Regions from separate parts of the Streptomyces sp. NPDC050560 genome, predicted to be linked through region 2. Evidence: riboswitches for the same ligand, from Rfam matches in the RefSeq annotation. Region 2 holds a riboswitch; the other holds the start of a gene.
What was found. A riboswitch is a leader RNA that binds a small molecule or an ion and turns the genes downstream of it on or off. The one in region 2 is predicted to bind glycine.
Positions count from the first base shown of each region.

Region 1 (5,753 bases), on a different contig from region 2:
CCACGAGGATCAGGACGACGACGATGACGCCGCCGGTCAGGGCGAGCTTGTCGCGCTTCAGCCGCTCCCAGGCGATCCGGCCGAGCGAGCGGCCCTGCACCGCCTTCCCGGGTGGGACCGCCGCTGCCGCTTCGGCGGCCGCGTTCGGCGCCGCTTCCGCCGTCGGCTCGTGCAGTGGTGCCGTCATCGCGCCAGGGACCCCTCTCAACCGGCGGGTGGCCGATCCGCAGTTGCCGCAGTCGCCGCTGTGGCGGCCGTGGTTCCGTCGTGCTGTGGTGCTGTTCTGTGCCGGGGCGGGGTCATCTGTCCGCCCTTGCTGCGGGAGTCTTCATCGCGGTTGCGATCTGTTGCCAGACTTGACAGGGAAAGGATGCCCAACCGTGACCCTGTCAGGGATGTTGCGTTATCCGGACGCGACCGCACGGGAGCCGGACGGTGCCCCTTCCTCCCGTTTCGCTCCTTAGGGCGTGAATTCCCCATGGACCTGCGGAAACACCGCCGTTACACGACTTGATACAGCGGTCGGCCGCGCCGGACGCCCTTCCGACGGGCGAGACGGCGGGGGGCGCGGGGGGCGTCGGTGACCCGAGTGAGGGGAGGCGGTTGTTCCCGGAAAGGGCGTCATGCCCGTTACGGGGGTGAAGGTGTGCGGGTGTGAAGGATGGGGCGGTACGGGGCGTGAACGTACCTGCGGGGGGCGGCGGTCAGCCCGCGGGGGGCGGGTAGCCGTAACCGGCCGGGGCGTGGGCCGCGGGGGCGCCCTGGGGGGCCTCGCGGTGGTAGAAGGGCCGGGAGCGGGCGCGGAACCACATGGCGACCGGGTCGTGCGGGTCGGAGACCGCGACGGTCGACACGGAGAGCCCCTCGGGCACCGCGCCGATCGACTGCTGCATCATCGACCGCACGGAGGCCACGGCGGGGCCGCCGGTGTCGTACACGTCGAGCCCGATGGCGAGGTGCGGCTGGCCGAGGCTGGGCTGCACCCAGGCGCGGTGCAGCGCGCGCACGGCGGCGGTGCGGTGCGCCTGCTGGGTCAGCAGCGCGTAGAACTGCGGGATCTCGATGGACGGTTCGGCGATCCTGAGGGGCCCCGAGGGCGTGGTGTCGAGGCCGAGGGCGATCCTGCGCAGGTCGAGCCAGGGCACGCCGACTCCGCCGCCGGGGGCGTGGGGGTTGAGCCAGAGGCCGTAGTGGTCGGGGTAGAGGGTGCGGGCGATGTCGACACCGCCGATGACCTCGTACGAGCGGTTCCAGCCGCTGGCGGCCAGCTCCTGCGGGGACGTCATGCAGGGGGTGTAACCGAGGCCGTCCACCTCGATGTTGCCGTACTGGGCGTCGGGTGAGCCCGCCTGGCCGTGCCACAGCAGCATCCACACCTGCCCCGCGGCCGGGTCGGCGAGCGCCCGCAGCAGGGACTCGTAGGCGTCATAGCGTCCCGGGGTGACCTGGCGCAGCATGCGCTCGACCTGCCCGGCCGCTGCCGTGCCCGACGCACTCACCCTCTTGACCGCCCCTCCGTGCCGCGCCCCGTACGGCCGCCGCCGGTCGGCCGCCTCGATACGCACCGCGATGTCCTGCGTTGCCCTGCCTCGTGCCGCGCTGTACTGCCTTGTCCCGCGGCTTTTCTGCTGCTCTGTCCCGCGCTTCCCGGGCATCGGGGGGCGGCGGCGCCGTGCCGCTGCCCACCGACTGATGAAACCACCTTAATCGGCGCCGCTGACACCGGCACGGCGCGCGGGCCGGCATCACGGTGTGCCGGGTGTGGCGCGCGCGTAGAACGGCCGCACCTGGTCCCGCATCCAGTCGGTGACGGGGTCGCGTGCGACGTCGAGCAGGATCAGGTTGACCTCCCAGCGCACCGGCACCCGGCCGAGGGCGCGCCCGAGGGCGGCCATGGGCAGGTGGAGCGCCTCGTCCTCGAAGCGGTCGGTCTGGACGCCGACGAAGAGCTGGGTGGGGCCGCCCTCGACGCTCGCGAGGCAGCGGCGCGCGGTGGTGACGACCCCGGTGGCGGCGAACTCCTCGGCGGCCGCCGTGAGGAAGTCCAGGGGGTCGTCCTGCCAGTCCGGCGGGAAGAGCCTGACCCGGCCGCCGCCCGCGCCGTCCAGTTCCGTGCGGCCCGCGCGGCAGAGTTCGGCGACGGCGGGCGGGGGCAGCGGGATGCCGACGGCGCCGTCGGGGTTGAGCGCGATGCCGAGCTGCGGCGGCAGTCCGCGGGCGAACTCGACGGCGGGGGCGACGGTGCACGCCATGTGCCCGCCGACGACCTGGCGGTACTGCTGCTCGGAGCTGAACACCGGGACGTACGCCTGGCCCGCGATCTCCAGGGTGGGCAGGTCGAGATCGGGGTGGCCGGGGCTGCCGCCGTTGGGCAGGGGCACCCACACATGGCTGCGGGCCAGCACCTCGACGACGCGCGCGGCGGCCGAGGGTGCGCCGCCCGCCAGGGCGGCGGAGAGCACCTGCTCCAACTCGTTGACGGGCCAGGCGCCGTACGCGTACGGCGCGGACTCCACCGGTATGTCCATGTTCAACGCTTGCTCCACACCTGTGTCCTGTACTGCGGGACGCACCTTAACCCTTGCCGGGCGCGGTGTTGACGGCGTTCGAACAGGGGCGTGGTGCACGCGGGGCGCGTCAGCGGCGGAAGCCGAGCGTCCGTACGGTGTCGGCGGCGGTGCGGTCGAACAGCAGGACGCTCGCGCAGCCCGGTGGCGGCCCGGTGGCGGCGACGCGCTCCAGGAGGCGGGCGAAGGCCCTGCGGTGCGCGCCGAAGGCGTGGCGGGAGACGCGGCGCCCGCGCGCGTGCTGCCCCGCGAGGGCGGCGTCGGGCGCGACGTCGAGCAGCAGCAGGTGCAGGGCGCCGCCGCGGCGGCGCGCCGCGCACGCGAGGAGGGCGCGCACCCAGCGCCTGTTGCCGCAGTCGTGCACCACGAGCCCGCGCCCGGAGCGCAGGGCGCGCAGGAGGCGCGCGTAGTGCGCGAGGCGTACCAGGGGGCGGTAGAGGGCGTAGGGCAGGCTCGGGTGCACGCGGCGCGCGAAGCGTTCCCTGACGTCCTGGGAGTCGAGGCGGTGGGCGCCGTGGGCGCCGGTTGCCGCGGTGCCTGCGGTGGCCGTGGCGTCCATGACGCCCGTGGCGGTGCGTACGGTGCGGCGGATCAGGGTGGACTTGCCGCTGCCCGGCAGCCCCGAGACCACGACGAGGTCCCCCGCGTCGAACCACAGCTCCGCGGGGACGGCCCCGGGGCGGCCCCTGAGGTCCCACACGCCGGGCATGGCTGTCGTGGCGGCCGCGTCGGGCGCGGTGACGGACATGCCGGACATGGGGGTCGTGTCGGATGCCGGCACCGTGATCGGCCTCCCCCGTGCGGTCGTGTCAGGGCCCTGACCCGAGTGTAAAGAAACGGTAATGCCGCACAAGGGTGTCTCTGCTTATGGCCGGATCGCGTCGTCGGTACGGCCCGTGGCCGCCGTCCGGCGCCGGTCACACGCGCGCGGCCCCGCACGAGGCCGCCTCGCGCCCCCGGCCGCCCCGCCCCGCGGCGCCCTTCCCGCAGGGCTCCGTACCGCCCCCGTACCGCTCACGTACCGGCGCCCGCGCGGGTCGCGGACCCGTCGCGGCGCCCGGAGACGCACCACCGCCCGGGCGCCCGGCACGCGCGCGTGCCATGATGTGCGCGCAAACTCCATAACGGCCGCTTGAATCCGCGCGGGAGAGTTCCCGGCCACCGGCCGGGGCGCCGAAGGAGCAAGTTCCTCCCTTGAATCTCTCAGGCCCCGATACCGCGCGGGCGAGGCGCATCTGAAAAGCGGGCCGCCCACGGGCGGTCCCACCGAAGGTGCAAGCCGGGACGGCAGCAGTCCGCGCGTCGGACGCCCCCGGTGAAGCTCTCAGGTTCCGATGACAGATGGGGAGGAAGTCACCCGCCCGTCCTGCCCTGGAGCCAGCCGATGACCCATGCCCCGCGCGCCGCCGCGCCGCCAAAACAGCCGGGCGCCCCGCGCCGTACCGCCCTCGACGCCGTGCACCGCTCCCTCGGTGCCGTCATGACCGACTTCGCCGGATGGGACATGCCGCTGCGCTACGGCAGCGAGCGCGGGGAGCACAGCGCCGTCAGGACCGCGGCCGGGCTCTTCGACCTGTCCCACATGGGCGAGATCACCGTCACGGGCCCGGAGGCGGGCGCCGCGCTCGACCACGCCCTGGTGGGCGCCTTCGGCACCCTGCGCGCCGGACGGGCCCGCTACACCATGATCTGCCGCACGGACGGCGGCATCCTCGACGACCTGATCGTCTACCGGCTCGACGACACGACGTACCTGGTCGTCGCCAACGCCGCCAACGCACGCACGGTGCTCGACGCCCTCACGGAGCGCGCGGAAGGCTTCGACGCGCGCGTGCGCGACGACCGCGACGCGTACGCGCTCCTCGCGGTGCAGGGCCCGGCGTCCGCCGGCATCCTCGGCGGGCTCACGGACGCCGCGCTTGAGGGTCTGAAGTACTACGCGGGGCTGCCGGGCACGGTCGCCGGGGTGCCCGCGCTGATCGCGCGCACCGGGTACACGGGCGAGGACGGCTTCGAGCTGTTCGTCGCGCCCGAGCACGCCGAGGGCCTGTGGGCGGCGCTCACCGAGGCGGGCGCGGACGCGGGCCTCGTGCCGTGCGGGCTGGCCTGCCGTGACACGCTGCGGCTCGAAGCGGGCATGCCGCTGTACGGGCACGAGCTGTCCACGGAGCTGACCCCGTTCGACGCCGGGCTCGGCCGGATCGTGAAGTTCGGCAAGGAGGGCGGCTTCGTCGGCAAGGACGCCCTGGAGGAGGCGGCGCGGCGCGCCGAGTCCGCCCCGCCGCGGGTGCTCGTCGGGCTCGTCGCGCGGGGCCGCAGGGTGCCGCGGGCCGGGTACCGGGTGCTCGCCGACGGCGCGCCGGTCGGCGAGGTCACCTCGGGCGCCCCCTCCCCCACCCTCGGGGCGCCCATCGCCATGGCCTACGTGGACGCCGCGCACGCGGCCCCCGGCGCCCCCGGGATCGCCGTCGACATCCGGGGCGCGGCGGAGCCGTACGACCTCGTGGCGCTGCCGTTCTACCGGCGCGGGAGCTGAAGCGCGCGCCGGTTCCCCGGCGGCGCCGTGCCCCCGCAGAGGATGGCGGGGGCGCCGCCGCGCACCGTCCCACCGGGCGGGAGCCCCGTCCCACTGGGCAAGACCCCGTACTGAGCAGTCCCCCGCGTACAGGAGAATTCAGCCATGAGCAATCCCGAGCACCTTCGCTACAGCAAAGAGCATGAGTGGGTGACGCCCACCGCCGACGGCGTGGCCACGGTCGGTATCACCGAGTACGCCGCCAACTCCCTCGGCGACGTCGTCTTCGCCCAGCTCCCCGAGGTCGGCGCGGCCATCACCGCGGGCGACGCCTGCGGCGAGCTGGAGTCGACGAAGTCGGTCAGCGACCTCTACTCGCCGGTGAGCGGCGAGGTGACCGAGGTCAACGAGGACGTGGCGAACGACCCTTCGCTGGTGAACTCCGAGCCGTACGAGGGCGGCTGGCTGTTCAGGGTGCGTGTCGCCGGGGAGCCGGACGACCTGCTCACCGCCGCCGAGTACGGCGAGTTCTCGGCCTCCGAGTAGGCCCCCGCGCCGCCGCGCCCGCGGGCGGCCCGCGCTCCCCCGTGGAGCGCCGGGGCCGCCGCCGGTGCGCAGGCGCCCTCCGTGACCGTCCCGCGCGGCACGCCGCCGGGACCAGACTCCCCAGG
Region 1 is NZ_JBITGT010000017.1:107,325-113,077, reverse strand. It holds gene ACIBIW_RS31320 (ABC transporter permease) at 1-187, opposite strand, end outside; gene ACIBIW_RS31315 (enhanced serine sensitivity protein SseB C-terminal domain-containing protein) at 705-1,499, opposite strand; gene ACIBIW_RS31310 (enhanced serine sensitivity protein SseB C-terminal domain-containing protein) at 1,746-2,528, opposite strand; gene ACIBIW_RS31305 (AAA family ATPase) at 2,638-3,315, opposite strand; glycine riboswitch at 3,701-3,796, shown strand; gene gcvT (glycine cleavage system aminomethyltransferase GcvT) at 3,952-5,103, shown strand; gene gcvH (glycine cleavage system protein GcvH) at 5,248-5,628, shown strand.
Region 1: another riboswitch for glycine. It lies ahead of gcvT (glycine cleavage system aminomethyltransferase GcvT); the one in region 2 lies ahead of gcvP (aminomethyl-transferring glycine dehydrogenase).

Region 2 (5,753 bases):
ACCTGGCCGCCCGCGTCGTGCACGGCGGCGCAGATCTCGGACACGTGCTCCTCGAACACGCCGTGCGTCGACGGGTACGTGATCATGAGCACCGCGAGCCTGTCACGGTGCTGCTCGATCTTGGCCCGCAGGTCGTCGGCGTCGATCTCGCCGTCGCCCGCGGTCTTCACCACGACCACCCGCATCCCGGCGAGCACCGCGCTCGCCGCGTTGGTGCCGTGCGCGGAGGACGGGATCAGGCAGACGGTGCGGCCGGCCTCGCCACGCGCCCTGTGGTAGCCGCGTACCGCGAGGAGCCCCGCAAGCTCGCCCTGGGAGCCGGCGTTGGGCTGGAGCGAGACACGGTCGTAGCCGGTGATCGCGGCGAGCCAGCCGGACAGCTCCCCGATGAGGGACAGATAGCCCTGGGCCTGCTCGCTGGGCGCGAAGGGGTGCAGCGCCCCGAACTCGGGCCAGGTCACGGGCTCCATCTCGGTGGTGGAGTTGAGCTTCATGGTGCAGGAGCCCAGCGGGATCATGCCGCGGTCCAGGGCGTAGTCCCGGTCCCCGAGGCGGCGCAGGTAGCGCAGCATCGAGGTCTCGGAGCGGTGCTCGTGGAAGACCGGGTGGGTGAGGTAGGCGTCGGTGCGCAGCAGCCCGGCCGGGAGCGCGTCGTCGGTGTCCTCGTCGAGCGCGGCGACCTCCGCCTCGACGCCGAACGCGCTCCACACCGTGCCGAGATGGTCCCTCGTGGTGGTCTCGTCGCAGGCGATGCCGACGTGGTCGGCGTCGGTCAGCCGCAGGTTGACCCCGCCGCCGCGGGCCGCCGCGACGACCTCCGCGGCGCGCCCGGGCACCCGGGCGGTCACCGTGTCGAAGAACGTCCCGTGGGTCACCTCCACGCCCCCGGCGCGCAGCCCCGCCGCGAGCAGCGTCGCGTACCTGTGGGTCCTGGCGGCGATGGCCCGCAGCCCCTCGGGGCCGTGGTAGACGGCGTACATCCCGGCCATCACGGCGAGCAGCACCTGGGCGGTGCAGATGTTGCTGGTGGCCTTCTCCCGGCGGATGTGCTGCTCCCTGGTCTGGAGCGCGAGCCGGTAGGCACGGTTGCCGTCGGCGTCCTGGGAGACCCCGACGAGACGTCCCGGCAGGCTGCGGGCGAAGTCCTCGCGTACGGACATGTAGCCCGCGTGCGGGCCGCCGAAGCCCATGGGGACGCCGAAGCGCTGGGTGGTGCCGACGGCGATGTCGGCGCCGAGCTGTCCCGGCGGGGTGAGCAGGGCGAGGGCGAGCAGGTCGGCGGCGACGGTCACCACGGCGCCCAGCTCGTGCGCCCGCTCGACCAGCGGCCGCAGGTCGCGTACGGCGCCCGAGGCGCCCGGGTACTGGAGCAGCACGCCGGTCACGCCGCGCTCGGCGACGGCGTCGGGCACCCCGTCGGCGAGGTCCGCCACGACGATCTCCACACCGGAGGGCTCCGCCCTGGTCCTGAGCACGGCGAGGGTCTGCGGCAGGGTGTCGGCGTCGACGAGGAAGACGCCGTCCTTGACCTTGCCGACCCGCCGGGAGAGCGCCATGGCCTCGGCGGCGGCCGTGCCCTCGTCGAGGAGGGAGGCGCCGGCCGTGGGCAGCCCGGTCAGGTCGGCGACCGTGGTCTGGAAGTTCAGCAGCGCTTCGAGGCGGCCCTGCGATATCTCCGGCTGGTAGGGCGTGTACGCGGTGTACCAGGCGGGGTTCTCCAGCACATTGCGGAGGATGACCGGCGGGGTGAAGGTGCCGTAGTAGCCGAGGCCGATCATGGAGTCGAGGACGGTGTTGCGCTCGGCGAGGCCCCGCAGGCTCGCCAGCACCTCCGCCTCGCTGCCCGCCTCGGGCAGCGGCAGCCGCTCGGTGCTCCTGATCACCTCGGGCACGGCGGCGTCCGTCAGCTCGTCGAGGGAGCCGTAGCCGACGTGCGCCAGCATCTTGGCGAGTTCCTGGGGCCCCGGACCGATGTGCCGCCGCTCGAAGGGGGCGGCGCGCTCAAGACGGGACAGCGGCGTGCGGTGGGCGTTCATGGCGGGGGCCTCCTGGTCTGCTGCGACCTGTGAGGGCACGGGGTGCCCGGACGGCCTCCCCCTCTGTCATACGACCTGAGAGCTTCACCGGCACGCCCTGGGGACGCCCGGCTTGCACCGTCGGTGAGAGCGGAAGACCGACCATGCCCGCTCTGCTTTCCAGAGTGGCCTCACCCGCGCGGTACGTGAGCCTGAGAGATTCCGGGGAGGATTTGCTCCTTCGGCGCCTCCGGCGGCCGCCGGAGGACTCTCCCGCTCGGGTTCTGCGGCCATCAGCAAGCCTACCAGCGGCCCCGCGGTCGGCACTCGGCTGGCCGACACCCCGTTCGTACCCTTTCGTAGGGGTGACGGATGGTTCTTCGGCAGTCGGGAGACAGCGTGCAGACGGATGTGAACCCGCGCCACCTGATCGGCCGCAAAGCGTTCGATCGCACCGGTTCGAAGATCGGGACCATCGACGAGGTCTATCTCGACGATGCCACCGGCTCACCCGAATGGGCGGCCATAAGGACGGGATTCTTCACCCGGGACGCCTTCGTGCCGCTGGAGCAGAGCAGGCTGGTGGGCGGGGTGCTGCGGGTGCCCTTCGACCGCTCCCTGATCCGGCACGCGCCGGACCTCGGGGTCGGACGCCACCTCTCCCCCGCCCAGGAGCTACAGCTCTGCCACCACTACGGGATCATGGTGGAGGGGGTGCGCGAGACCTGGCCCCCGGACCGCGACTTCGGGCACATCGCGGGCGAGGAACGGGACTGAGTCCGGGGCGCGGCGGCACCCGGTGCCGTCAGCCGGCGGTCTCCGGGCCCGGCGCGTCCTTCGGGGCCCGCGCCCCGTCGGGCACGAGCGGCAGCGGCCCGGCGGCCGTGAGGTCGGGGTCGTCGGCGGCGAAGGTGCGGACCCGGCCGGGGGCCGAGCCCGGGGTCTCGAAGCGCACGGTGACCCGGCCGAGGCCGCTGCCCTGCACCCAGCCGGGGCCGTGCCGCGCGTGCCGCACGTCGTGCCCGGCGAGCCAGCGCCTCGGCACCGGCGTGTCGTCCTGTTTCTCGGGCGCCTCGGGGCGCTCCCCGGTGTCCTCGGGCTCGGGGTGCGGCTCCTCCGCGGTGCCCGAAGCGGCCTGTGCGAACAGGTCCTCCTGGGTGAACCCGGCGAGTCCCGTGACGCCGACGCCGAGCAGCCGCACCCCGCCGGTGGTGTCCACGGACTCCAGCAGCCGCGCGGCCGCCTCCCGCACCACCGCGGGGTCGTCGGTGGGGCCGCGCAGCGTCTCCGAGCGGGTGAGCGTGGAGAAGTCGTAGCGGCGGACCTTCAGCACCACCGTGCGCCCCGAGCGCCCCGCCTCGCGCAGCCGCCGCACACAGCGGTCGGCGAGCCGCTGCACCTCGCCGCGCACCCGTACCCGGTCGTGGATGTCGGTGTCGTAGGTGTCCTCGACGGAGACGGACTTGGTGTCGCGCTCGGCGACGACGGGCCGCTCGTCCCTGGCCAGCGCCATCGCGTAGAGCCCCGCGCCGTGCGCCTTGCCGAGCAGCCGCACCAGCTCGTCCTTTCCGGCGTCCGCGATCTCCTGGACGGTGGTGATCCCGGCCCGCCGCAGATGGTCGCCGGTGGCGGGGCCGACGCCCGGCAGGGTGCGCACCGGGAGCGGTCCCAGCAGCTCGCGCTCGCTGCCCGCGTCAATGAGCACCAGGCCGTCGGGCTTGGCGCGCTCGGAGGCGATCTTGGCGAGCATCTTGGAGACGGCGAGCCCGACGGAGCCGCTGAGGCCGGTGACGGCCCTGATGTCGGCGCGCAGCCGTTCGCCGATGGCGCGGGCCGACGCGGCGTCGTCCGCGGCCCCCGACGCCTCCAGGTCGACGAAAGCCTCGTCCAGGCTGAGCGGTTCGACCAGCGGGGACAGGTTCCGCAGCAGGCCCATGACCTGCTCGCTGATGTCGCGGTAGAGCCCGAAGCGGGGCACGAGGTACGCGGCGTGTGGTGCGAGGCGCCTCGCCTGCCCCATGGGCATCGCGGAGTGCACCCCGAACCTGCGGGCCTCGTAGGAGGCGGTGGCGACGACGCCCCGGGGCCCGAGGCCGCCCACGATCACGGCCTTGCCGCGCAGGCTCGGCTTGGCCGCCTGCTCCGCCGAGGCGTAGAAGGCATCCATGTCGAGATGCATGATGGTGGGCTCGCGTCGCACGCCTCAGATGCTGCCGTATGCCACTGACATCGCGCCCGCCCGCCGCGCGAACGGGCGGGGGCGGTCAGACGGCGCGGTTGCGGCGGCGGGCCAGCTCGTCGGTGGGATGGCGGCCGACGAGGGTCTCACCGGTGTCGACCCGCTCGCCGTGGAGCTGGGAGAGGGCGGTCTGCACGTCGTGCCAGACGACCCCGACGGCGATGCCGAAGATGCCCTGGCCGCCCTGGAGGAGCTGGTGGACCTCGCCGGGCGAGGAGCACTCGTAGACCGTGGCGCCGTCGCTCATCAGCGTCATGCGTTCCAGGTCGGCGAGGGAGCGGCCGCGCAGATGGCGGACGGCGGTCCTGATGTTCTGCAAGGAGACGCCGGTGTCCAGGAAGCGCTTCACGATCTTCAGCACGACGACGTCGCGGAAGCTGTAGAGGCGCTGGGTGCCCGAGCCGTAGGCGGGCCTGACGCTGGGCTCGACCAGGCCGGTGCGCGCCCAGTAGTCGAGCTGCCGGTAGGTGATGCCCGCTGCCGCGCACGCCGCGGGGCCCCGATAACCAATCTGTTCCGCCCCCGGCCCGCCGTCGGCCGTGACCACGGCCGGGTGCGAGGATGGGGCGGCCGATGGGCCGTGTAGCGGGTACGGACCGCTCTCCACCGGACTGGGTCCGGCTCCCCCCGCCGTACCGTCGCCGCTGCTTCTCACGCCGACCTCCGTCCTTGACCTGCCTTGTCGACGGTAGGCAGTCACCAGGGGTGCGTCAACGATCGCCACACTCGGCACGCCGAGTGATAATCACCCTGCGGGTGGTTTTCCGCGCCCGTCGCCGGGGAAAGGCTAGCCGAATATGCCGGGCGAGACCGACTCAGGGCGGCCAGGACCGCCCGGACGGACGCGTTATTGGCTGTTGGTCCCGAAGTCCTCCGGCGAAATCTGGTCGAGGAACTCGCGGAACTTCTCCACCTCGTCCTCCTGCTCGTCCGGGATGGCGATTCCGGCGTCCTCAAGGACTCCGTCGCTGCCGTAGATCGGGGCGCCGATGCGCAGCGCCAGCGCTATCGCGTCGGAGGGGCGTGCGCTCACCTCGACCCCGCTGGCGAAGACCAGCTCGGCGTAGAAGATCCCCTCGCGCATCTCGGTGATGCGCACCTCGGTCAGCTCCTGGCCCACGGCTTCGAGCACGTCCTTGAACAGGTCGTGCGTCAGCGGTCTCGCCGGAGCCATGCCCTGCTGTGCGAAGGCGATGGCGGTCGCCTCCCCGGGGCCGATCCAGATGGGGAGGTAGCGATCGCCTCCCACTTCCCGCAGGAGCACGATCGGCTGGTTGGAGGGCATTTCGACCCGGACACCTACGACGTCGAGCTCGTTCACACAGCAACCCTAGGCCGTGCCCGGCACCTTTGGGTAGTCGGGCACCCGGCACACCGGCGATTCCCCGGTCGATATCCCGGCTTCCCGGGCGCGCGCGGGCGGGTGTGTCACGGCAGCCTGAGGCCGAGGGCGGCGCCCACGAGGGCGCTGTGCAACTGCTCCGTGAGGCCCGCGATCT
Region 2 is NZ_JBITGT010000028.1:38,519-44,271, forward strand. It holds gene gcvP (aminomethyl-transferring glycine dehydrogenase) at 1-2,036, opposite strand, end outside; glycine riboswitch at 2,206-2,301, opposite strand; gene ACIBIW_RS36425 (PRC-barrel domain-containing protein) at 2,415-2,792, shown strand; gene ACIBIW_RS36430 (DNA polymerase IV) at 2,821-4,215, opposite strand; gene ACIBIW_RS36435 (MerR family transcriptional regulator) at 4,280-4,909, opposite strand; gene ACIBIW_RS36440 (bifunctional nuclease family protein) at 5,102-5,575, opposite strand; gene ACIBIW_RS36445 (MerR family transcriptional regulator) at 5,683-5,753, opposite strand, start outside.